4 regions of the Caballeronia sp. ATUFL_F2_KS9A genome follow, and region 2 is predicted to be linked to each of the others. Evidence: riboswitches for the same ligand, from Rfam matches in the RefSeq annotation. Region 2 holds a riboswitch; each other region holds the start of a gene.
What was found. Region 2 has a riboswitch for cobalamin ahead of NCS67_RS02685 (TonB-dependent receptor domain-containing protein). Riboswitches for the same ligand answer to the same signal wherever they lie in the genome.
Positions count from the first base shown of each region.

Region 1: linked by a shared signal. The riboswitch ahead of NCS67_RS17735 (CbtB domain-containing protein) and the one ahead of NCS67_RS02685 (TonB-dependent receptor domain-containing protein) in region 2 are both predicted to bind cobalamin.
Region 3: linked by a shared signal. The riboswitch ahead of cobG (precorrin-3B synthase) and the one ahead of NCS67_RS02685 (TonB-dependent receptor domain-containing protein) in region 2 are both predicted to bind cobalamin.
Region 4: linked by a shared signal. The riboswitch ahead of cobW (cobalamin biosynthesis protein CobW) and the one ahead of NCS67_RS02685 (TonB-dependent receptor domain-containing protein) in region 2 are both predicted to bind cobalamin.

Region 1 is NZ_JALQEK010000029.1:422,721-427,999, reverse strand. Features, by position in the region: gene ppk2 (polyphosphate kinase 2) at 1-164, opposite strand, end outside; gene lhpI (bifunctional Delta(1)-pyrroline-2-carboxylate/Delta(1)-piperideine-2-carboxylate reductase) at 396-1,337, shown strand; gene NCS67_RS17755 (hypothetical protein) at 1,467-1,790, shown strand; gene hmuQ (heme-degrading protein HmuQ) at 1,899-2,213, opposite strand; gene NCS67_RS17745 (DUF1428 domain-containing protein) at 2,264-2,635, opposite strand; gene NCS67_RS17740 (histidine phosphatase family protein) at 2,695-3,261, opposite strand; cobalamin riboswitch at 3,310-3,436, shown strand; gene NCS67_RS17735 (CbtB domain-containing protein) at 3,466-3,699, shown strand; gene NCS67_RS17730 (CbtA family protein) at 3,709-4,491, shown strand; gene NCS67_RS17725 (DUF1289 domain-containing protein) at 4,526-4,771, opposite strand; gene NCS67_RS17720 (cobyrinic acid a,c-diamide synthase CobB) at 4,768-5,279, opposite strand, start outside.
Region 2 is NZ_JALQEK010000002.1:89,672-94,950, forward strand. Features, by position in the region: gene lgt (prolipoprotein diacylglyceryl transferase) at 1-92, shown strand, start outside; gene NCS67_RS02660 (SIMPL domain-containing protein) at 145-873, opposite strand; gene NCS67_RS02665 (EVE domain-containing protein) at 943-1,401, opposite strand; RNA gene ssrS (6S RNA) at 1,481-1,662, opposite strand; gene NCS67_RS02675 (cell division protein ZapA) at 1,768-2,082, opposite strand; gene NCS67_RS02680 (ATPase) at 2,079-2,447, opposite strand; cobalamin riboswitch at 2,715-3,012, shown strand; gene NCS67_RS02685 (TonB-dependent receptor domain-containing protein) at 3,094-4,974, shown strand; gene NCS67_RS02690 (FecCD family ABC transporter permease) at 4,971-5,279, shown strand, end outside.
Region 3 is NZ_JALQEK010000029.1:406,092-411,370, forward strand. Features, by position in the region: gene NCS67_RS17650 (cobalt-precorrin-5B (C(1))-methyltransferase) at 1-665, opposite strand, end outside; gene cbiE (precorrin-6y C5,15-methyltransferase (decarboxylating) subunit CbiE) at 672-1,883, opposite strand; cobalamin riboswitch at 1,960-2,148, shown strand; gene cobG (precorrin-3B synthase) at 2,213-3,481, shown strand; gene NCS67_RS17665 (precorrin-8X methylmutase) at 3,474-4,100, shown strand; gene NCS67_RS17670 (precorrin-2 C(20)-methyltransferase) at 4,097-4,825, shown strand; gene cobJ (precorrin-3B C(17)-methyltransferase) at 4,813-5,279, shown strand, end outside.
Region 4 is NZ_JALQEK010000029.1:416,864-422,142, forward strand. Features, by position in the region: gene cobN (cobaltochelatase subunit CobN) at 1-2,273, opposite strand, end outside; gene cobW (cobalamin biosynthesis protein CobW) at 2,279-3,364, opposite strand; cobalamin riboswitch at 3,486-3,743, opposite strand; gene NCS67_RS17710 (cobalamin biosynthesis protein) at 3,790-4,215, shown strand; gene cobO (cob(I)yrinic acid a,c-diamide adenosyltransferase) at 4,465-5,067, shown strand; gene NCS67_RS17720 (cobyrinic acid a,c-diamide synthase CobB) at 5,071-5,279, shown strand, end outside.

The DNA of each region.
Region 1 (5,279 bases), on a different contig from region 2:
AAGCGAAACAGCTCGCGAAAATAGGTCTTGCGTAACTGACGCTCTTCATCGGAGAAAGTCGATTCGCCGTCCAGGAAGCGATCGTCGATCTCCATCTCGAACTCTTCGTCGTAGCTGTCGATGATGTCGGCGTGGAAACGGCGCTGCTTTTCCGTCGTGTTCATGAGGGGCTCCGTGGCGTTCTTGGGCTGCCGCCGTCGCGATGACGGTCGCGGCGCGGGACGGCCGATTGTGACGACATTCGATGGCAGTCACATGACAGCGGCTGATTCGTTCATTCTAGCGAGCGATTCGCTGCTTTATGACGCGGCGTCGCGCGCCGTTAGAATGTTCCGGCACTTCGATGGCATTTTGAAGTTCGATTTCATCTTCCCCATATCAAGCGAGCGAACGCGATGACCGCAACGATCCATAGTTTCGACGAAGCTCAAACCGCGCGCCTCGTGCCGTATGATCGGCTCGTCGACACCCTCGCCGCGACGATGCTCGATTACGCGGCGGGACGCATCGTGAGTCCAGAGCGCATGGTGGTGCCGATCGAAGGCGGCGTGATGTTGTCGATGCCCGCGAGCGCCGCCGATCTCGCGATGCACAAGCTCGTGAACGTTTGCGCGGGCAACGGCGCGCTCGGCCTGCCGACGATCCACGGTCAGGTGACCGCCTACGATGCCATGACGGGCGTGCCGCAATTCATGCTCGATGGCCCGACGGTGACGGGCCGGCGCACGGCGGCGGTATCGATGCTCGCGATCCGCGCGCTTCACGATGCCGCGCCGCGCGAGGTGCTCGTCATCGGTACGGGCAAGCAGGCTGCGTATCACGTCGAGGCGCTCGCCGCTATTTATCCCGATGCGCACATCGTCGTGCAAGGCTCGCGTCCCGGGCGCGCGCGCGAGTTCTGTGCGGCGCATGCATCGCTTTCGAAGCAGCTTGCCGCGCTCGACGAGACCACGATTCCCGATTCGATCGATGTCGTCATCGCCGCGACCACGAGCAAGACGCCGGTCTATACGTTGCCCGCGCGCGCGGGCCGCCTCGTGATCGGCGTGGGCGCATTCACCGCCGATGCCGCCGAGATCGCCGCCGCGACCGTGCATGCAAGCGCGCTTTACGTCGACGACCCTGCGGGCGCGCGTCACGAAGCAGGCGATTTCATTCTCGCGGGCGTCGAATGGAACGATGTGCACGCATTGGCGCTCGCGCTCGCGGCGCCGTCCAAAGCCGTTGATGCATTGCAACCGGTGATGTTCAAATCGGTCGGCTGCGCGGCTTGGGATCTTGCGGCATGTCGCGTCGCGCGTGCGGTTTTGTCGGAGGAAAGCATCGCGGCGCGCTAGGCCGTGCAAGGGGAACGCCAGCTTGGAACGGTACTTGCTGTAAGTCTCTTTAATGACAGAGACGCCATAAGCGTCACATGACAAACGGCGCCAAGGTGCGCCACAGCAATCGAGCCAGCGAACTAACCCATGAAAAGTCGATACGACAGCAAGTGGCACCCGTGGATTCCGGCGCGCGACGACGGACGTGAGGGCGCGGGTGGCGCGGCGGACGGGGAACGCCAGACGACTCCGCATGCGAGCGCGGCGCCGCCTGCGGCTTATTTCATCTCGGTTCTTGAGCTTGCGACGGGCGAGAAACTCGGCAATGACGAGCGTCTGCGCGCCGTCGCGATGCTGGAATCGCAATTCGGTGCGGGGCGTCCGCGCACGCTGAAGGAAGCGGTGCGAATCTGTGCGGCGGCGATCGATTCATCGACGCTGCAGCGCATGGCGCGCGGCGCAAAGGCCTAGAAAACACGTCTGAAAAGACAGCTTCGGCGAAGCGCGTTTTTTCACACGTGTGTAAAACGCGCGTGCTCGCTGAAAAGTGCGCGAACGTTCGGTTGCGCCTTGACCGCTCTATTTGACGGTCTGAATGACTTCGAAGCCCTCGAATTCCGGATGACCGAGATAAAGCTGGCGCGTCTCGCCGCCGGCATTGCGATGCGCGGCGCGAAACGCGTCCGAACGCGTCCAGTCTTCGAAGGCTGCCTGATTCGCCCATATCGTATGGCTCGAATACAGAACGTGATCGTCTTTCACCGGCCCTTTGAGCAGATGAAACTCGACGAACCCGGGCACATCCTTCAGATGCGTATCGCGGCTCGTCCACCGACGTTCGAAGTCGGCTTCGGCGCCGGGCACGATCTTGAAGCGGTTCATGGCGATATACATGTCGATGCGGTTCCTTCGAAGTAGTGACTCGATTGAGCGGATAAGAACGATCAGTCGCGCCCGAGTTCGACGATGGTCGTGAAGCCGCCGAAGAACATGCGTTGAGGATCGAACGGCGTCTCGCCGGATTCCATCATCGTTTTGAGGCGCGGGTCTTCCATCACTTTGGCGTTGACGCTATCGCGCTGCTCGCGCGATTCGTAGACGATATACGAGAACGCGACGGTCTCGCCTTCCTTCATCTGCACGCTCTGTGGAAACGATGTGAGCTTGCCGGGCTTCACGTCGTCGGCGATGGTTTCCACGAACTCCAGTGCGCCGTGTTCCAGCCAGATCTTGCCGGCGGCTTCGGCCATGCGGCGATAAGCGTCGACCTTGTCGATCGGTACGGGTACGACGAATCCATCCACGTAGTGCGCCATCTGAGTCTCCTGGTTGAGTCGAACGCGCACCGCGCACGCGATGCGCTGTCTGCTTTGAGCTATTCGTATGCAGCGAAGTTCAGGGCGGTCCACGTATCGGCGGGCGAGGCGCGTTCCAGCACCGTGGACGAGAGCGGCGCGAAGTTCATCCCATAGATCGATGCGAGCGGCAGGCGAAGCGCATGCGCGAGCGCCGCTTTCACGACGATCGCATGCGTGACGACGATGCAGCGCCCCGCGTCGAGCCGGTCGATCGAAGCGAAGCCCTCGGCGACGCGCGCAGCGAGCATGGCGACGCTTTCGCCGCCGTGCGAACGCGCATCGGGACCCGCGAGCCATGCAGCGACATGTTCCGGTTCGCGCTCGCCCGTTTCGCGTATCGAATGCCCGCGCCAGCGGCCATAGTCGATGTCGTCGAACGCGGGAACGATCTCGAATGCATCCGCGATCCACGCCGCCGTTTCACGCGCGACGCGCGCGGGACTCGCAATCACGCGCGTGTCGGGCAAGGCGTGCAATGACGCGAGCTGCGCGCGCGCATCGCGCTCGGGAGGTTCGTCGCCGGTGGGAAAGTGCCCGGTTTTCATCGCGCGCGTGGCGGCGTGACAGAGAAGAATGAGTTCCAAGGCAGGTGGCGGTCGAATCGGAATCGTTTTACTTTGCAGCGGATCATCATAGAATGGCAAGCTTGCAGTGCGAGGAAGCCGGTGCAAACCCGGCACGGTCGCGCCACTGTGTGCGGTACGTCAACGCGAAAGCGCGGCGCCGCGAGTCAGACCCCGCTGCATGCTCTTCGTCAATCGGGACGCGCTTTTCCCTGGAGAACCACCATGAATGCTTCCAACGCGCCGGTCCTTTCCGCTCCGGTTTCCCCGTCACTCGATGCACCCGTGCCCATTCCGGTGCGTGAAGTGTTGCCGTGGGCCGTCTTCATCGGCCTCATTCTGCTGATCGCAATCTATTTCGTCGGCGCCGAACAGGGCGCGACGTCGATTTTCTCGGGCACGTACGTCCACGAATTCGTGCATGACGGCCGGCATTTGCTCGGCTTTCCGTGCCACTGAGGAAGCATCATGATTCGCACTTTGCTGATACGCGGCATGATCGCGGGACTGGTCGCGGGCCTGATCGGCTTCGGCTTCGCGCGTGCGTTCGGTGAACCGTCGGTGGCACGCGCCATCGCGTTCGAGGAACAGCACGAGCATGAACACGAACATGAGCACGGTCATGCCGATGCGGCTGCCACGCCAGCGCATTCGCACGATCACGGCGACGAAGCGCTCGTGTCTCGCGATACGCAAGCGGGCCTCGGCCTTCTGACCGGCGTCGCCGTGTTCGGCACCGCGCTCGGCGGTCTCTTCTCGCTCGTGTTCGCGTTTGCTTATGGACGGCTCGGCGCGTTGCGCGCGCGCGGCACGTCGGCATTGCTCGCGCTGTTCGGCTTCGTGAGCGTCGCCATCGTGCCGTTCCTGAAGTACCCGCCCAATCCGCCCGCTGTCGGCAATGCCGAGACCATCGGGCCGCGCACGGCGCTTTTCTTCGGCATGGTGGCGATTTCCATCGCGGCTGCCGTCTTCGCCGTGCGCTTGCAGCGGCGCATGGTGGCGCGGCATGGCGGGTGGAACGCGACGCTCATCGCGGCGGCTGCGTATATCGTCGTGATCGTGGCGGCGCAGGTCGCGCTGCCGTCCGTCGATGAAGTGCCCGCGGATTTCTCCGCTTCGCTGCTGTGGAATTTCCGCGTGGCCGCTATCGGCATGCAGGCGCTGTTATGGACGACGCTCGGTCTCGTGTTCGGTGCGCTCGCAGCGCGTGAACTCGAGCGGCCGGCGGTGAGAAGAATGGCTGCGGCGTAAGCGGTTCGGCGTCGCTCATGAAGCCCGCGCTTCGTCAGGAACGCGGGCTTTTCGTTTGCTCTTTCGCCGCACGACGCTTGAGCAATTCATCGAACAGATCGAGCTTCGCGGCATCGTCCATCGATCTGAAGGTCTTGATTTCCTCGCGGCTTCGGAAGCAGCCGAGGCACAGGCCCGTTTCCTGATCGAGCTTGCAGACATCGGTGCATGGCGAGCCGATGGGTTCCTGCGCTTTCGCGCGTTCGATGGTGAAAGCGAGATCGTCTTGCGTCGTTGTCATAGTGATTCGCCGCGAAAGAGCGCAGCGGCCGCGGCCGGATTCGACGGCCAGTAAGCGTGCATGTAAGTGGCCGACACCGAACCATGCCGATAGAGCGCTTCGCCTTCGGTGCCGGTCGTGGCATGAGCGGCCTTGAGTGCCGGCTGCATCGGCGTGTCGAGCGTCGAGTAGTGGAATGTGTGACCGGTCATCGCGCCATGCGTCGTGTCGATGCGCTGCATCGCGAGGCGCGACAGCTTGCGTTGCATCGCCGCGTCGCCGGGAAGGATGCCGAGCATCGCATGCCGCGTGCCTTCGATGTCGGTCAGCGTGTCGAGCAGATACAGCATGCCGCCGCATTCCGCGACCACGGGCTTCGCTCGCTCGACGTGCGCAACGATCGATGCACGCGCGCGTTCGTTCGAAGCGAGCGCCGCGGCATGCAGCTCGGGATAGCCGCCGGGAAGATAGAGCGCGTCGGCATCGTGCGGCGCGGGTTCGTCGGCGAGCGGAGAAAACGTGCTGATGC
Region 2 (5,279 bases):
TTTCGCTGCCGATGATCGTCGCCGGCGTGGTAATGATGGTGTGGGCCTACAAGCGCAATCTGCGCCTGCCGCCCGAATCCGCAAAGGCTTGAGGAAAGAGCGGGGCGGTCGAACGCCGCCCCGCGTGAACACCGTGAACGGCGTTTAGCGTCCCATTTGTACGGAGCCGGAAACGTCGACTGTCACCGTGGTCGTGCCGGCTTCCATCGCGATCGGGGCCATCTTCGCATCGGCGCTCATCGCGCGCGATTGCATCATCATGACGGGACGCGGCTGCGCGCCGCTCCGTCCGACATTCACTTCCCGAATCGTGAAATTGCTGTAGCCGAAGCCTTGCGCGGCGCTTTGCGCCTGCTTGCGGAACGAATCGATGGCTTGCGAGACGAGCTTTTGCTCGGCCGCGCGCTGCGCTTCGGGCGACAGCGAGAACGCGACGCTACCCACTTGCATCGACGAACTCATCTTGCCCGCGAGCTTCGATGCCGCCGCGAAGTCATGCGATTCGAGCACGACTTCGGTGCGCCCGCGCCACGCGGAAATCTTGCCGTCGCGATCCGTCGACGGATAGACGGTGAACGAGCCGCTCTTCGCGGTCACGCCGTCGACACCTTTGGCTTCGCGTAACGCGGCCTCGGCGCGCTGATTGAGCGTGCTGGTGAGCGACGACGGATCGGCCGCTTCCTGTTCGTAGAAGAGCGTGATGTTGACGACATCCTGCGGCACTTGCGCGCTCGCTTGTGCGGAGAGCGAGAGCACGCCCGAGGGCTGTGGCTGCGTCATCACCGTCTGCGCAGCGGCGGTTTGAGACAACGTAAGCGCGGCACCGGACATCGCGAGCAGGGCGAAGGCGGCGGCGGTTTTCTTATTGAGCATCGAAGGACTCCGTGACATCGCGTACGTGCGACGGGATTTAGTCGCAGTCGTGAAGTCGTAAGTTCCTTGTTAGACGAGGTGCTCGGTAATAAATCGCCATTGCGCTTCGGTCACGGGCGTGATCGAGAGCCGGTTGCCGCGCGCGAGCACTTGCATGTCGGCAAGCTCTGGATGTTCGCGCAACGCGGCGAGCGATATGAGCGGCGTCTTCTTCACGAACTTCACGTCGACGAGCATCCAGCGCGGCGTTTCCTGCGTCGATTTCGGATCGTAGTAATCGCTCTTCGGATCGAATTGCGTGGGATCCGGATACGCCGTCGAGCACACTTTCGCGATGCCCGCGATGCCCGGCTCCGGGCAGCTCGAATGATAGAAGAGCACGCCGTCGCCGATCTGCATCTGATCGCGCATGAAGTTGCGCGCCTGATAGTTGCGTACGCCCGTCCACGGCAAGGTTTTTTTCGGCGCGTGCGCGAGATGATCGATGCTCGCTTCGTCCGGTTCGGACTTCATCAGCCAGTAGCGCATGGTCGTGTGCATGAATCGAAGAGCGAACGGCAGGGACAAACGAAAACGGCATCGGAAAAACCGATGCCGTTTCTTGAATGAGGTCCCCGCCACAGCCGCTAGGCCGGCATCCTGAACCTGGGTTCAAGATTGGTCGCGGTAAGCAACACTTCGGGTACATCGGACTAGCGACGCGCGCGCCCGTGCTGCAAGGTTCCGCAACCGTGCCAATGTAGCATTGGTTCAAGGAATATATGACCTTGGCGTACCAGGCAGGGAAACGTCACTCTACACCAATCGTTTGCCTTCTGCAGCCTCTTCACGCTACTTCGGCGGTTTCTTTTTTCGATTGACATTGCGCGCTGATTGACTCGACGCGCATCTGCCTTATTGCGCTTCGTGTTGCGCAATGACCGCGCCCAATTGCTCGTTCATCGAGTGCATCGTGCGGCGGATTTCTTCGGCGGGGAAGGCCTCGCCGTGACGCACGCTGTCCTGCAGCTTAAGCAATTCCGACGCCAGCGAAAGCGCCGCCATCACCGCGATGCGATCCGTGCCGCGCACGCTGCTTGCATTGCGCACTTTGTTCATTTCGGCGTCGACGCGCGCGACGGCTTCACGCAATGCGCCTTCGGTTTCCGGCGAGCACGCGAGACGATACGGCTGCCCGAGAATGGATACTTCGATCTGCGTGGTCGTCATGCCTTCTCTCCCTGATGATGCTCGCCGTGCAATTCCGTTTCATGTGCTTCCCGGGAATCGGCTTCGAGGAGATCGAGTTGATTGTCGGACTCGGCATGTTGCGCGGACTTGCCGCGCGGCAGCTTTTCGAGAATCGCGTTCAGGCGGATTTGCGCGTCGTCGATTTTCGCGGACAGCGAATCGCGTTCGGACTGCAGCGTATCGCGCTCTTCGCGCACTTGCGCGAGCTCGGCCTGCACGTTCGCATAGTCGGCGCGCAGCTGTTCGAGTTGTTCCTGCAGCGCTTGATGCGCCTGCTTGTGGCGCTCGCTGATCTGGATCAGCCGGCCGATGTTTCCTGACAGTGATTCGAGTTCGTTGAGCATGTGCTGCGTCCTCTAAAGACCTCGCATTTTAGCGCGGTTCAACGGAGCTTCCGATAAATGTCTCGTTTCGAGACGTAACAACACGCGATCTAGCGCTTAATCCTTCGAATCAAGCGCATGTCGCGATGCATTCGTGTGCAGAAAACGCGAGCGCCCCGCAACGCTCGTGATGACAGGCCGGCCGCTTCTCTTTCGCTTCTCGTTCGATTCGTCATGCGCCGCGCCAGTCTGCCCGCGCGGTTTTCTTGACGGCCCCGAACCGCGCTCCTACACTTGCCGCACTTTTGGTGCTCGCATCCGCGGATCTCGTGGATGCAGTCAAACGGGAAACAGGGAGCGAAGTCGCCGCAATCGACGACGAGCCAACCTGTGCTGCCCCCGCAACGGTAAGCGACCGCAACGCAAGTTGCAAGTCGTCTCATGCGCGTTTTTGCCGCGCGAGCGTGTCGAAATTCGTCGCACGCGCGCGACTGCAAGAAACGTGTCGATGCCACTGCGCGCCATGCGCGGGAAGGCGAGACGATTGATCGCCAGCCCGGATACCGGCCGGAGTCCGACGCATCGGCGCGCATGGCGCGGTGCGTTCGTCGCGCATCGTCCTCGCGGGGAGCGGGGTCGCGCTCACGCGAAACGGAACACTTCACACATGGTATTGCCACTGGCCGCGCTCAGAAGCGGTCTCTCCCGTCATGGCGCGCTCGTTGCGGCCATCGGCGCCTTGCCGTTCGCCGGCGCTGCACAGGCGGCCCAGACGGAAGACAGCACGCAAACGCTTGCGCCCGTCGTCGTCACATCGACGCGCGCGCCGCAGCCGCTTGCCGAATCGATTCCGCAGACATCGCTTTTTGACGAGCAGGACATCGCCGATGCAAACGCAAGCGACGCGCTCGGACTCGTCGCGCTCGCGCCCGGCGTGCAGATCACGCGCAACGGCGGACCGGGCTCGAACTCGGGGCTTTTCATACGCGGTGCGGCGTCGTCGCAATCGCTCGTGCTGATCGACGGCGTGCGCGTCGAATCGGCGTCGCTCGGCGCGGCACAGCTATCGCAATTGATGCTCGACCAGATCGGGCGCGTCGAGGTCGTGAACGGCAACGTGTCGGCGCTCTATGGATCGAATGCGATCGGCGGCGTCGTGCAGATCTTCACGAAGGAAGGCGAGGCGCATCCGCCGCGCTTCAACTTCGAGGCCGAGTACGGCAGCTATCACACGCAGCGGCAATCGGCGGGCGTGAGCGGCGCGCTCGACAAGGACGGCCGCACGACCTTCAGCGTGAACGTCTCGCGCGAGAAAACCGACGGCTTCTCGTCGATCGATCCGGGAATCGCGCCCGGCGCCAATCCGAACGCGAACGGCTATCTGAACGAGAGCGTCGCGGCGACGCTGCGTCACAAGTTCAGCGACAAGTGGGACGCGGGCGTGCGCTTCCTGCAATCGAACGGCATCAACAGTTTCGACGATGCCTATGGCCAGCCGACGGATATCAACGAAACGCACGATCGCGTGCGCTCGGCGTCGGTGTTCGCGAACGGCCGCGTCACGGATAACTGGACGGCGCACTTCACGATCGCGCAGGGACAGGACCGCGCGAACATCGAGCAGAACGGCGTCTATACGAGCCGTTTCGATTCGGAGAACCGGCAATATACGTGGCAGAACGACGTGCGGATCAGCGACGCGCACAAGCTGCTCTTCGGCTACGAGCATCTCGATCAGACGCTCGATTCCGATCAGTTCAGCGCGCCCGACCGTCATGTGAATTCGATGTTCGCGGGTTACGTGGCGCACATCGGCGCGAACGAGTTGCAGGCGAATCTGCGCCGCGATCAGTATTCCGATTTCGGCGGCGCGAACAGCTACTATCTGGGCTACGCGTATAACTTCGACGCGCACTGGAAGGCGAGCGCGAGCTATTCGGCCTCGTTTCGCGCGCCGAGCTTCGACGATCTCTACTATCCGCTGAGCGGCAATCCGTCGATTCAGCCGGAGCGGAGTCATTCGGTCGAGGCGGCGTTGCAGTACGCATCGAATGCGCTCGGCGTGGTGCGCGTGACGCTTTTTCAGACGCGCTATTCGAATTTGATCGATTACGTGTCCGACGGCGGCTTCTACTATGTCGCGCAGAACGTCGGGCGCGCGAAGGTGCAGGGCATCGAGGGATCGTGGGCGGGGCACGTCGGCGCAACGGATGTGCGCGCGGGCGTCACGTTCCAGAATCCCGTCGACGAAACGAATCACGAGGATTTGACGCGGCGCGCGCGGCATTTCGCGACGCTGACGGCGCATCGCACGATCGGGCCGTGGCGCGTCGGTGGCGAATGGATCGTGAGCGGTCAACGCAGCGATTACGATTCGACGCTCGCGGGCTACGGCATCGTGAATCTGTCGGCGCGCCACGACATCTCGAAGTCGTGGTACGTCACGGCGCGCATCGACAACCTGTTCGACAAGGACTATGAACTTGCGTACTCGTACAACACGCCACGACGCGGCGCGTACATCACGTTGGGCTGGCATCCGTCGTGAGCCGCGTGGCTGAACGTCCGCGCGCGATGAACGCGAGCCGCGCCACCGCGATCTGGATCGCGCTCGGCGCAGCGACGCTCGTCGTGCTGGTCGCGTCGCTCGCGATGGGCAGCGTCGCGTTGCCCGTATCGCGTGCGATCGGCGCGCTCTTTCACGCGCACTCGGCGACGCCCGATATCGCCGATGACATCGTGCTGACCTTGCGTCTGCCGCGCGCGCTCGCGGGCTTCGCGTCGGGCGCATTGCTCGCGTTCGCCGGCGCGCTGCTGCAAGTGCTGTTGCGCAATCCGCTGGCGGAACCGTAC
Region 3 (5,279 bases), on a different contig from region 2:
CTCTGGTTGCCGGTGCACGCGGCGATATGCCGATACCCGTTCGCCCGCGCCACATCGATGCCCTGATGAATCGACGCGATGTACGCCGAGCACGAAAACGGTCTGACGATGCCGGTCGTGCCGAGTATCGACAATCCGCCGACGATGCCGAGGCGCGGATTCATCGTCTTCTGCGCGAGGGCTTCGCCGTTCTCCACGCCGATGGTCACGTCGAAACCGCCGCGATAGCCGACGCTTTTTGCGAGCGCGTCGAGATGCTCGGTCATCATCTTGCGCGGCATCGGATTGATCGCCGGTTCGCCGACGGCGAGCGCGAGGCCCGCGCGCGTCACCGTGCCGACGCCCGCGCCCGCATGAAAACGCACGCCCGGTTCCTCCGACAGTCGCACGCGCGCGAACACGAGCGCACCGTGCGTGACGTCGGGATCGTCGCCCGCATCCTTGATGACGCCGGCTTCGGCGGCGGCGCTTTCATCGGGTAAACGGCGGCAGAACGAAAGCATCATCGTCACGCGCTGGCCCTTCGGCAGGACGATCTCCGCGCGCTCGCTCGTCTCGCCGAGCAGCAAGAGGCGCGCGGCCGCGAGACTCGTCGCGGTCGCGCAGCTTCCTGTCGTGTAGCCGCTGCGCAGCGGCGCGGCTTTCTCCGGCGTCTCTTCACGCATGACGCATCACGGTTTGCTCGCGTGCAGGACGGTGATCGGCAGCGCCTGACGCCACGTGTCGAAGCTGCCGAGCGGTTCCGCCTGCGCGACGCCGATGCGCGTCAGCTCGCCGCCGTGGCGCGCGCGCCATTCGACGAGCGCCGCCTCGCTTTGCAGCGTCACCGCATTGGCGACGAGCCGCCCGCCCTGACGCAGACGCGCCCAGCACGCATCGAGCAGGCCCGGCACCGTCAATCCACCGCCGATGAACACCGCGTCCGGCGCGGGAAGGCCGTCGAGCGCGGCGGGCGCTTCGCCTCTGACGAGTTGCAGCGCGGGCACGCCGAGCGCATCGCGGTTGTATTCGATGAGACGCTGACGGCTCTCGTTCGCTTCGATCGCGATCGCCCGACACGCGCCATGCGCGCGCATCCATTCGATGCCGATCGAGCCGCAGCCCGCGCCGACGTCCCACAGCAGTTCGCCGGGCTGCGGCGCGAGGCGCGCGAGCGTCACGGCGCGCACGTCGCGCTTCGTCAACTGGCCGTCGTGGCGGTAGGCGTCGTCGGCGAGACCGGGCGTGAGCGGCGGCCCGGCGTGGCCGGCGTGCGTCCGGCACTCGATCGCGATGAGATTGAGCGCGGCAACGACGGGCTCGCGCCAGTCGTCGGCACGCTCGTCGATGCGGCGTTCGTCGCTGCCGCCGAGATGCTCGAAGACGGTCATGCGGCTCGCGCCGAAACCATGCGCGGTCAGAAGCGTGGCGACGGCGGCGGGCGTCGTGCCGTCCGCGCTCAGCACGATGAGGCGCACGCCGCGATGCAGATTCGCGAGCAGCGACGCCGCCGGCCGCCCGACGAGCGATACGCAGACGGCGTCTTGGAGCGCCCAGCACAGGCGCGCCGCCGCGAGCGACAGCGACGACGGCGCGGGAATGACGCGCATTTCGCCGTTGGCGACTTCGCGCGCGAGCGTCGCGCCGACGCCGAAGCACATCGGATCGCCGCTCGCGAGCACGCAGATGCGCGTCTTGCCGTCGCCGCGGTCGGCGAGCACGGCATCGAGCGAGAAGGGTTTCGGCCACGGCATGCGGCGCGCGGCGATGCGATCCGGCAGCAACGCGAGATGACGTTCGCCGCCGTGAATCGACTGGGCGTCGAGAAGCGCGCGACGCGCGGCGCGGGAAAGTCCGTGCCAGCCGTCTTCGCCGATGCCCACCACGGTCAGCCAGTTCGACATGCGCGGTCTCCTTGCTGCGATTCCGATCGCGTTCCCGGATACATGCCGGAAGCGCTCGGAGGGTCGATAAAAGCGGGCATAATACAGGTCCGTCGGCGCCCGGGGTCGTGAGACCGAGGGCTTAAAAGGGAACACAGCAAAACTGTGGCTGCCCCCGCAATTGTACGCAGCGAGTCCGCGCTCCACTGCCACTGGTTTTTACCGGGAAGGCCGGCGCGAATGTCGACCTGCCAGCCAAGAGACCTGCCGACCCAACGCATTCGCGCGACGCCGACCGGGCGGGGTGTACCGGTTCGCTCATCACGCGCGAAGCCCAACGGGTCACGCTTTTGAATTCTTTCGACCGCTCATCGCTCAACGCAACGCCGCGTGCTTCCGCATGCCCGGGCCTGATGCGCATCGTGCCCGCGTGCGATGGCGGCCTTGCGCGTCTGCGTCTCGCGGGCGGCGTGTTGAGCACGCGGGCGGCGCGGGCCGTCGCGCGCGCGGCTCGCGAGTGCGGCTCGGGCGTGATCGAAGTGACCAATCGCGCGAATCTGCAACTGCGCGGCATTCGCGACGATGCCCACGCCGCGCTCGTCGACATCGCCCTCGACGCGGGCCTCGGCCCGTCGACGGCGGGCGCAGACGACATCCGCAACGTAATGCTGAGCCCGCTCGCGGACCACGGCACGCGCGCGCTCGCCGCGCGGATCGTCGATGCGATGCAGGCCGATGCGTCGCTGCATGCGCTGTCGCCGAAATTCGCGCTCCAGCTCGACGCCGGCGAGCGCATCGCGATGCTCGATCATCCGCACGATCTTTGGCTTTCCGCCATCGAGGATGGCGCGCGCTTCGCATTCGGCCTCGCCGGAACGATGCGCGATCCGGCGCTCGGCGCGATCTCGCGCGACGATCTCGTGATGTTCGTCCTGAACGTGTTGCGCAGCTTTCTCGCGCTGGCGACGCCTGAAGAACATCGCATGCGCGATCTGCTTGCGCGTATCGGCGTTGCGCGCTTTCTCGACGCCTTGCGTTTCGACGCCGATATCGCGACATGGACACGCGCACCCGCCGATGCATCGCTGCGTCTCGGCGCGCACGAGGAGCCGCATCGCGCGACGTGGTACGCGGGTGCGCAAACGCCGCTGGGCCGTCTCGATGCGACGACGCTCGAAGCGCTCGCCAATCTCGCCGACGCACACGGCGCAAGCCGCCTGACGATGACGCCGTGGCAAAGCGTGCTGATTCCCGGCCTCGCGGCGCATTCAGCGCATGACGTGCTGCAAGGGCTGCACGCGCTCGGCCTTGCAACCGGCGCGCACGAACCGCTCGCGCGCCTCATCGCGTGCGCGGGTTCGGAAGGCTGCGCAAAGAGCCGTGCCGATACCAAAGCCGATGCTCACCGGCTCGCCGCGCTCCTGCCTTCGGATGACGGGACGCAGGTGCATCTGAGCGGCTGCGAGCGTTCGTGCGCGGCGGCGCATCCGGTTCCGGTCACGCTCTACGCAGTCGCGCCCGGACGATACGACTTACATCGCGACGCACGAGCCGTCGCGCGCAATCTGACCATCGAAGAGGCGGCCGAACGGCTCGCCCGGAGCCATGCCGATGCTTGACTACATCCGCGACGGCGCGGAGATTTATCGTCAGTCCTTTGCGACGATCCGCGCCGAAGCCGACCTCGCCGCCATTCCCGCCGATCTGGAGAAGCTCGCCGTGCGGCTGATCCATGCGTGCGGCATGGTGGATATCGTGAGCGATCTGCGCTTCTCGCCCGGCGCGGGCAGCATCGGAAGAAAGGCGCTTGCAGCAGGCGCGCCGATCCTGTGCGATGCGCGCATGGTCGCCGAGGGCATCACGCGCGCGCGCTTGCCCGCCGACAACCGCGTGATCTGCACCTTGAGCGATCCCTCGATTCCCGAGCGCGCCCGCGCGATGCGCAACACGCGCTCGGCCGCCGCGCTCGAACTATGGCGTGCGCAACTCGAAGGCGCGATCGTCGCGATAGGCAACGCGCCGACCGCGCTCTTCCATCTGCTCGACATGATCGATGCCGGCGCGCCGAAGCCCGCGCTCATTCTCGGCTTTCCGGTCGGTTTCATCGGCGCGGCGGAATCGAAAGCGATGCTCGCCGCCGATAGCCGCGGCGTGCCCTTCGTCGCGCTGCTCGGCCGGCGCGGGGGCAGCGCGATGGCAGCGGCCGCAGTGAACGCACTTGCTTCGGAGGCCGAATGATGCGCGGACGTCTCTTTGGATTAGGCGTCGGCCCGGGCGATCCGGAGCTGATCACCGTGAAGGCGCTGCGGCTTTTGAAGACCGCGCCGGTGGTCGCGTATTTCGTCGCAAAGGGCAAGAAGGGTAATGCGTTCGGCATCATCGAATCGCATCTCGACGATACGCAGATGCGCCTGCCGCTCGTCTATCCGGTGACGACCGAAGCGCTCGAACCGCCGCTCTGCTACGAGACGATCATCAGCGCGTTCTACGACGAAGCCGCGCTCACGATATCCGGTCATCTCGAATCCGGCCGCGATGTCGCCGTGATCTGCGAGGGCGATCCGTTTTTCTACGGCTCGTACATGTATCTGCACGATCGTCTCGCAGCACGCTTCGATGCAGAGGTCGTGCCGGGCGTGTGCTCGATGCTCGGCGGCGTGGCCGTGCTCGGCGTGCCGCTCGTGTATCGCAATCAGAGTCTGTCGGTGCTGTCGGGCGTGCTGCCTGAAGACGATCTGAAGCGCCGTCTCGAAGCAGCCGATGCGGCCGTCATCATGAAGCTCGGCCGCAACTTCGAGAAAGTGCGGCGCGTGCTGGGCGAACTCGGCCTCGACGATCGCGCGTTGTATGTCGAGCGCGCGACGATGGCCAACCAGCGCATCGTGCCGCTCGATGAAGTCGATCCGATGGCATCGCCGTATTTCTCGCTGCTCGTCGTGCCGGGGAAAAAATGGCGTGCATGAAGGCTTCCATGCCGATGGCGATCGTCGTGCTCGGCGCGGGCGCGCTCGATACCGCGCGTCGCATTCAGGCGCGCTTTCCGCAATCGCGCGTGCATGGACTGGCGAGCCGCGTGAGCGCGGACATCGCGTATGACGACTTCGGCGCGCACGTGCGTGGTCTGTATGCGTCGGGCGCGGCGATCGTCGCGCTGTGTTCCGCGGGCATCGTGATTCGCGCGCTTGCATCCTGTCTCGCCGACAAAGGCAACGAACCGCCCGTGCTCGCCATCGCGCAGGATGGCAGCGCCATCGTGCCGCTGCTCGGCGGCATGAGCGGCGTGAATGTGCTTGCGCGCGAGATCGGCGACGCCTTGCAAGTCGCACCCGCGATCACGACGAGCGGCGAATTGCGCTTCGGGAAATGTCTGCTGGCGCCGCCCGAAGGTTATGCACTTGCGGATATCGAGCAAGGCAA
Region 4 (5,279 bases), on a different contig from region 2:
CCGGTCCACGGCGCGGCCCAATCCGCATCGAGCGGATCAAAGATATCGGGCAATTGCAGATCCCGTGCGATCGCGACGATCAGGCTCGCGTTCGCGCCCTGGCCGTCGCCGATCGGAAAGCGGCCGAGCGCGAGCAGCGTGTCGCGTCGTTGCACGCCTTGCGGCGAGACACCGAATACATGCAGGCCGTCGCGAATCTGCGCTTCCTTCAGTTCGCAGAGATAGGCATCGGCGCGCGTGAGCAACGCGTCTTCACCCACGGTATCGCGTGGCGCATCCAGCCCGAGTTCCTCGTGCAGCCGGTTCTCGACGATGTTCGCGAGAATCGTCTTGCGCAGCAGCTTCGCGCGGCGCACATCGACCATCAACGCTTCGTAGTATTCGTCGACCTGACGCTCGAGATCCTGCAATGGCCCATAGTTCTCGGCGCGCGTGAGCGGCGGCATCAGATGATCGATGATCACGGCCTGCGCGCGGCGCTTCGCCTGACTGCCTTCGCCCGGATCGTTGACGATGAACGGATAGAGATGCGGCATCGGTCCGAGAATCGCATCCGGCCAGCACGATGACGACAACGCGACGCTCTTTCCCGGCAGCCATTCGAGATTGCCGTGCTTGCCGACATGCACGAGCGCATCCGCCTGAAAGCGCAGACGCAGCCAGAAGTAGAACGCGAGATAGGAATGCGGCGGCACGAGTTCGGCATCGTGATAGCTCGCGTAATCGTTGCGCTGCCGCGAACGCGAGGGCTGGATGCCGATGAACACTTCCCCGCAGCGATAGCCCGCGATCATGAAACGGCCGCGTCTGATCGTCGGGTCGTCTTCGGGTGCGCCCCAGGTTTTTTCGAGCGCGGCGCGCGCATCGGCGGGCAGCGTGCGATACGCGTCGAGATAGTCATCGAGCGAAAGACTCTGCAACGCAGGGCGCATATCGCGGACGACGGGATCGTTGGTCACGCCTTCCGTCAACGCGGCGATGAGCGCATCGCCGTTCGGCGGCATCGTGCCGACGCGATAGCCTTCTCGCGCGAGCATCGACAGAATGTTGATCGCGGATGCGGGCGTATCGAGTCCCACGCCATTGCCGATGCGCCCTTCGCTCGCCGGGTAGTTCGCCAGCACGAGCGCGATGCGCTTCTGCGCGTTCGGCGTATGACGCAGCTTGGTCCACCGCCGGCTCAGTTCGGCGACGAAGCGCACGCGCTCCGCGTCGGCCTGATAGCGCACGACATCCACCTGCGTATGCTTGCAGTGATATGCGAGCCCCTTGAAACTCACGGCGCGCGTGATGATGCGGCCATCGACTTCGGGAAGCGCGACATGCATGGCGACGTCGCGCGAATTCAGGCCGTGATTGTCCTTCTGCCAGTCATCGCGATTGCCGCCGCTCAGGATGACTTGCAGCACGGGCGCATCGCCCGCGACTTCGAACGCTTCGTCCTCGCCGATCACGCTCGCCGCAAAAGCCGTCGTGTTCAATACAAGCGATGCGCGATGCTGCGCGCACAAACGCTCGACCACTTCGCGGCTCACGCTTTCCTTGAGCGACGAAATCGCGATCGGCAACGGATTCATGCCTTCTTTTTCGAGCGCTTCGATGAGCGCATCGAACACGGCCGTATTGCCCGATTGCAAATGCGCGCGGTAAAACAGAATCGCGGCGACGCTCGCGCCTTCGGTCCAGCGCGCCTGCCAGTCGTCGATGACCGCGATTTCGCGCTCGGGATGATAGATCGCGACGGCGGGCAGCGGACTCGGCGGCTGCGGCTCGCGCCCGAAGCCGAACGCGCGATGCGCGATCGCGCGTAGAAACTCCTCGGCATTGCGCGCGCCGCCTTCGCGCAGATAGCGCGACAGCTCGCGGCAAAACGCTGCATCGGCCGTGCTCTTGCCGATAAGATTCGGGTCCTCGGTGAGATCGCCCGAAAACATCGCGAGCATCTGCTTGCGCTCTTTCGCGAGCGCGACGAGCCGCTCGATGCCGTACGGCCAGTACGATTCGCCGCCGAGATGATCGACGATCACGACCTTCGCGTGACGCAATACATCGTCGACATAGAAATCGACCGATGCGGGCTGACGCAGAAACGATTGATTCGCGAGCCGCACGTCGGGAAAGCCGGGCTCGAGACGCGGAAACGCGCTCGCGAGCAACGCGAGCGTCGTATCGGCGGAGCTGAGCACGACGATCGGCGCGCTCGTCTGATCGATACGCATGACGCCCTGCGCGTCGTCGACGAAGCCTCCCGGCGTCGTGCGGAGCAGATGCATCGCGGTTACGCCTGCACGGGCGCGCTCGCGAGCGCGGCGTCGAACGCGCGTTGCAGCGTCGCGCGTTCGAGGTCTTCGCCGATCAGCACGAAGCGGCTTTGGGTCTTCGCTTCGCCCGCTTCCCAGCGGCGGTCGAAGTAACTGTCGAAGCGTCGTCCGACGCCTTGCACGACGAGCCGCATCGCCGCGCCCGGCAACGCAGCGAAACCCTTCACGCGATAGATCGTGTGCTGCTCGACGAGCGCATGCAGCGCGGCCAGCGCCTGCTCGCGCGATTCGACGTTGCCATGCACGACGACCGAATCGAACTCGTCATGATGATGATCGGCGTGGCCTGCTTCATCGGGCGAACCGTGATGATCGTGCCGCAAATGAATCGTCTCTTCCGATGCCGATTCGAGACCGAGCAATGTATGCACATCGAGCCTGCCCATCTGCGCGGGCACGATCTTCACTTCGGGCGGAATCTCGGGCCGCACGAGCGCTTCGACCTTTCGCAGCGCTTCATCATCCATGAGATCGGTCTTGTTGACGATGACGAGGTCGGCAGACGAAAGCTGGTCCTCGAACAGTTCATGCAGCGGCGATTCGTGATCGAGATTGGGATCGGCCTTGCGTTGCGCATCGACGGCGACGGGATTCGCCGCGAACTGACCGCTCGCGGCAGCGGGTCCATCGACCACGGTCACGACGGCATCGACGGTGAATGCGTTCTTGATCGACGGCCAGTTGAACGCCTGCACGAGCGGCTTCGGCAAAGCGAGACCGGACGTTTCGATCAGCACGTGATCGATGCTCTCGCGCCGCTCGACGAGTTGTTCCATGACCGGATAGAACTCTTCCTGCACGGTGCAGCAGAGACAACCGTTCGCGAGCTCGTACAGATTGCGGTCTTTGGAGCCGGCTTCATCGTCGCAACCGATGCCGCAACCCTTCAAAATCTCCCCGTCGATGCCGAGCTCGCCGAACTCGTTGACGATCACCGCGATGCGCTTGCCTTGCGCATTGGAGAGGATATGCCGCATCAGTGTGGTCTTGCCGCTGCCGAGAAAGCCGGTCACGACCGTGACGGGAATCTTGCGGGTTTGCATCGTCGCTCCGTGGCTTCGGTTGCATGCGCTTCATGTCGCGCGATGCCTGGCAACGCGGCTGGATGAAAGGGAAACGCACGCTTTTATGGATCATGGGCCGCGCCGCATCCCCGCGACAGCAAGCCCCGCTCAAAGTCTGGCCGGTATCCGGGCTGACGACGACGCCGCTTCGCCTTCCCGCGCGTTTCTCACGCGCAGTGGCTTCGAAGCCGGCTTCCCGTACACGCGATGAAAATGCCGTGCGCGGTGAATCGCTTACCGTTGCGGGGGCAGCGCAGGTTGACGTGCGTTCGACGAATCGAAAGGAACGCGCCCTGCTTCCCGTTTAACTGCGCACGAGAGAATCCGCGCGCGAGCACCAAAACTGCGTGAAAGTCTAGGCCCGGCGGGCGCGAGCGTCAAGAAAGGTGGTAAGGTCGGCGCACATGGAATTCGTCATCGCCCACATGAATCAGCCCGCTGTCACGCGTCTTGCCGTGGGGATCGGCTGCACGCGGGGCGCGAGCGCCGACGCAATCGAGCACGCCGTGCGCGGCGCTTTGGGCACGCTTGCGTTCGGCGACATCGCCATCATCGCGAGCATCGACGCGAAACGGCACGAGGCGGGACTGCTCGCGTTCTGCGAGCGTCATCGTCTGACATTGCGCTTCTACGGCGCCGATGAAATCGCGCAAGCGCCGCGCACGGCGATATCGCATCATGCAATGGCGCATATGAACGTCGATGGCGTATGCGAGCCTTGCGCGCTGCTCGCGGGCAACGCGCGAACGCTCATCGTGCCAAAGACGATCGATTGTGGCGTAACCGTCGCGATCGCAGCGATGCATGCGCCCCGCGCGAACGGAACATGAATACCGGTCTTGCGGTCGTGCGCGGACGCGGCGTTTCGGCGAGCGGCTTCGCCACGACCGGTTTGAACTTGTCGCGGCAAAGCCAGACGAGAACGCCAAGCGCGACGAGTTCCAGATAGAGATAGAGCGCGTCCATTTGCTTGCTCCTCGAGTCGGTGATTACGTTGATTGCATGATGCCTGCCGTCTGTTAGCGCAGAATTAAGCCGCCGCCTGTTGTACGATACGGCCGTCTTTCTCTGGAGCTCCCGTGAAAACCGATACCGAATCGCATCTGCGCATGACCCAGCGCCGCAAGGAAGGCCACGAGAAAAAGCAGGCCGCCGCCGATCACGAGAAAGGCCTTTTGATCGTGAATACCGGCAACGGCAAGGGCAAGACAACGGCCGCGTTCGGCATGGCGGTGCGCGTGCTCGGACACGGCATGAAGCTCGGCGTCGTGCAGTTCATCAAGGGCGCGCTGCATACATCGGAGCGCGATTTCCTCGGCGCAATCGCGCATTGCGATTTCGTCACCATGGGAGATGGCTACACCTGGAACACGCAGAATCGCGAAGCCGACATGGCCACCGCGCGCAAGGGCTGGAACGAAGCGCGCCGCATGATCGAGAGCGGCGAATATCAGATGGTCGTGCTCGACGAACTCAACACCGTGCTCAAGTACGAGTATCTGCCGCTCGATGAAGTGCTCGACGTGCTGAAGGCGCGGCCCGCGATGCTGCATGTCGTCGTGACCGGTCGCCACGCGCCCGATGCGTTGATCGAACTTGCCGATCTCGTCACGGAAATGCGGCTCGTGAAGCATCCGTATCGCGAGCAAGGCGTGAAAGCGCAACGCGGCGTCGAGTTCTGAGCGATGCCCGACTGCCCCGCTCTCTTCATCGGCGCGAGTGCGTCGCATCAAGGCAAGACCACGGTGACGGCGGCGCTTGCGCGTCATCACGCGCGCCGAGGCCTGACGGTACGCGTGTTCAAGACCGGCCCGGATTTTCTCGATCCGATGATTCTCGAACGCGCATGCGGCGCGCCCGTTTATTCGCTGCATCTGTCGATGGTCGGGCTCGA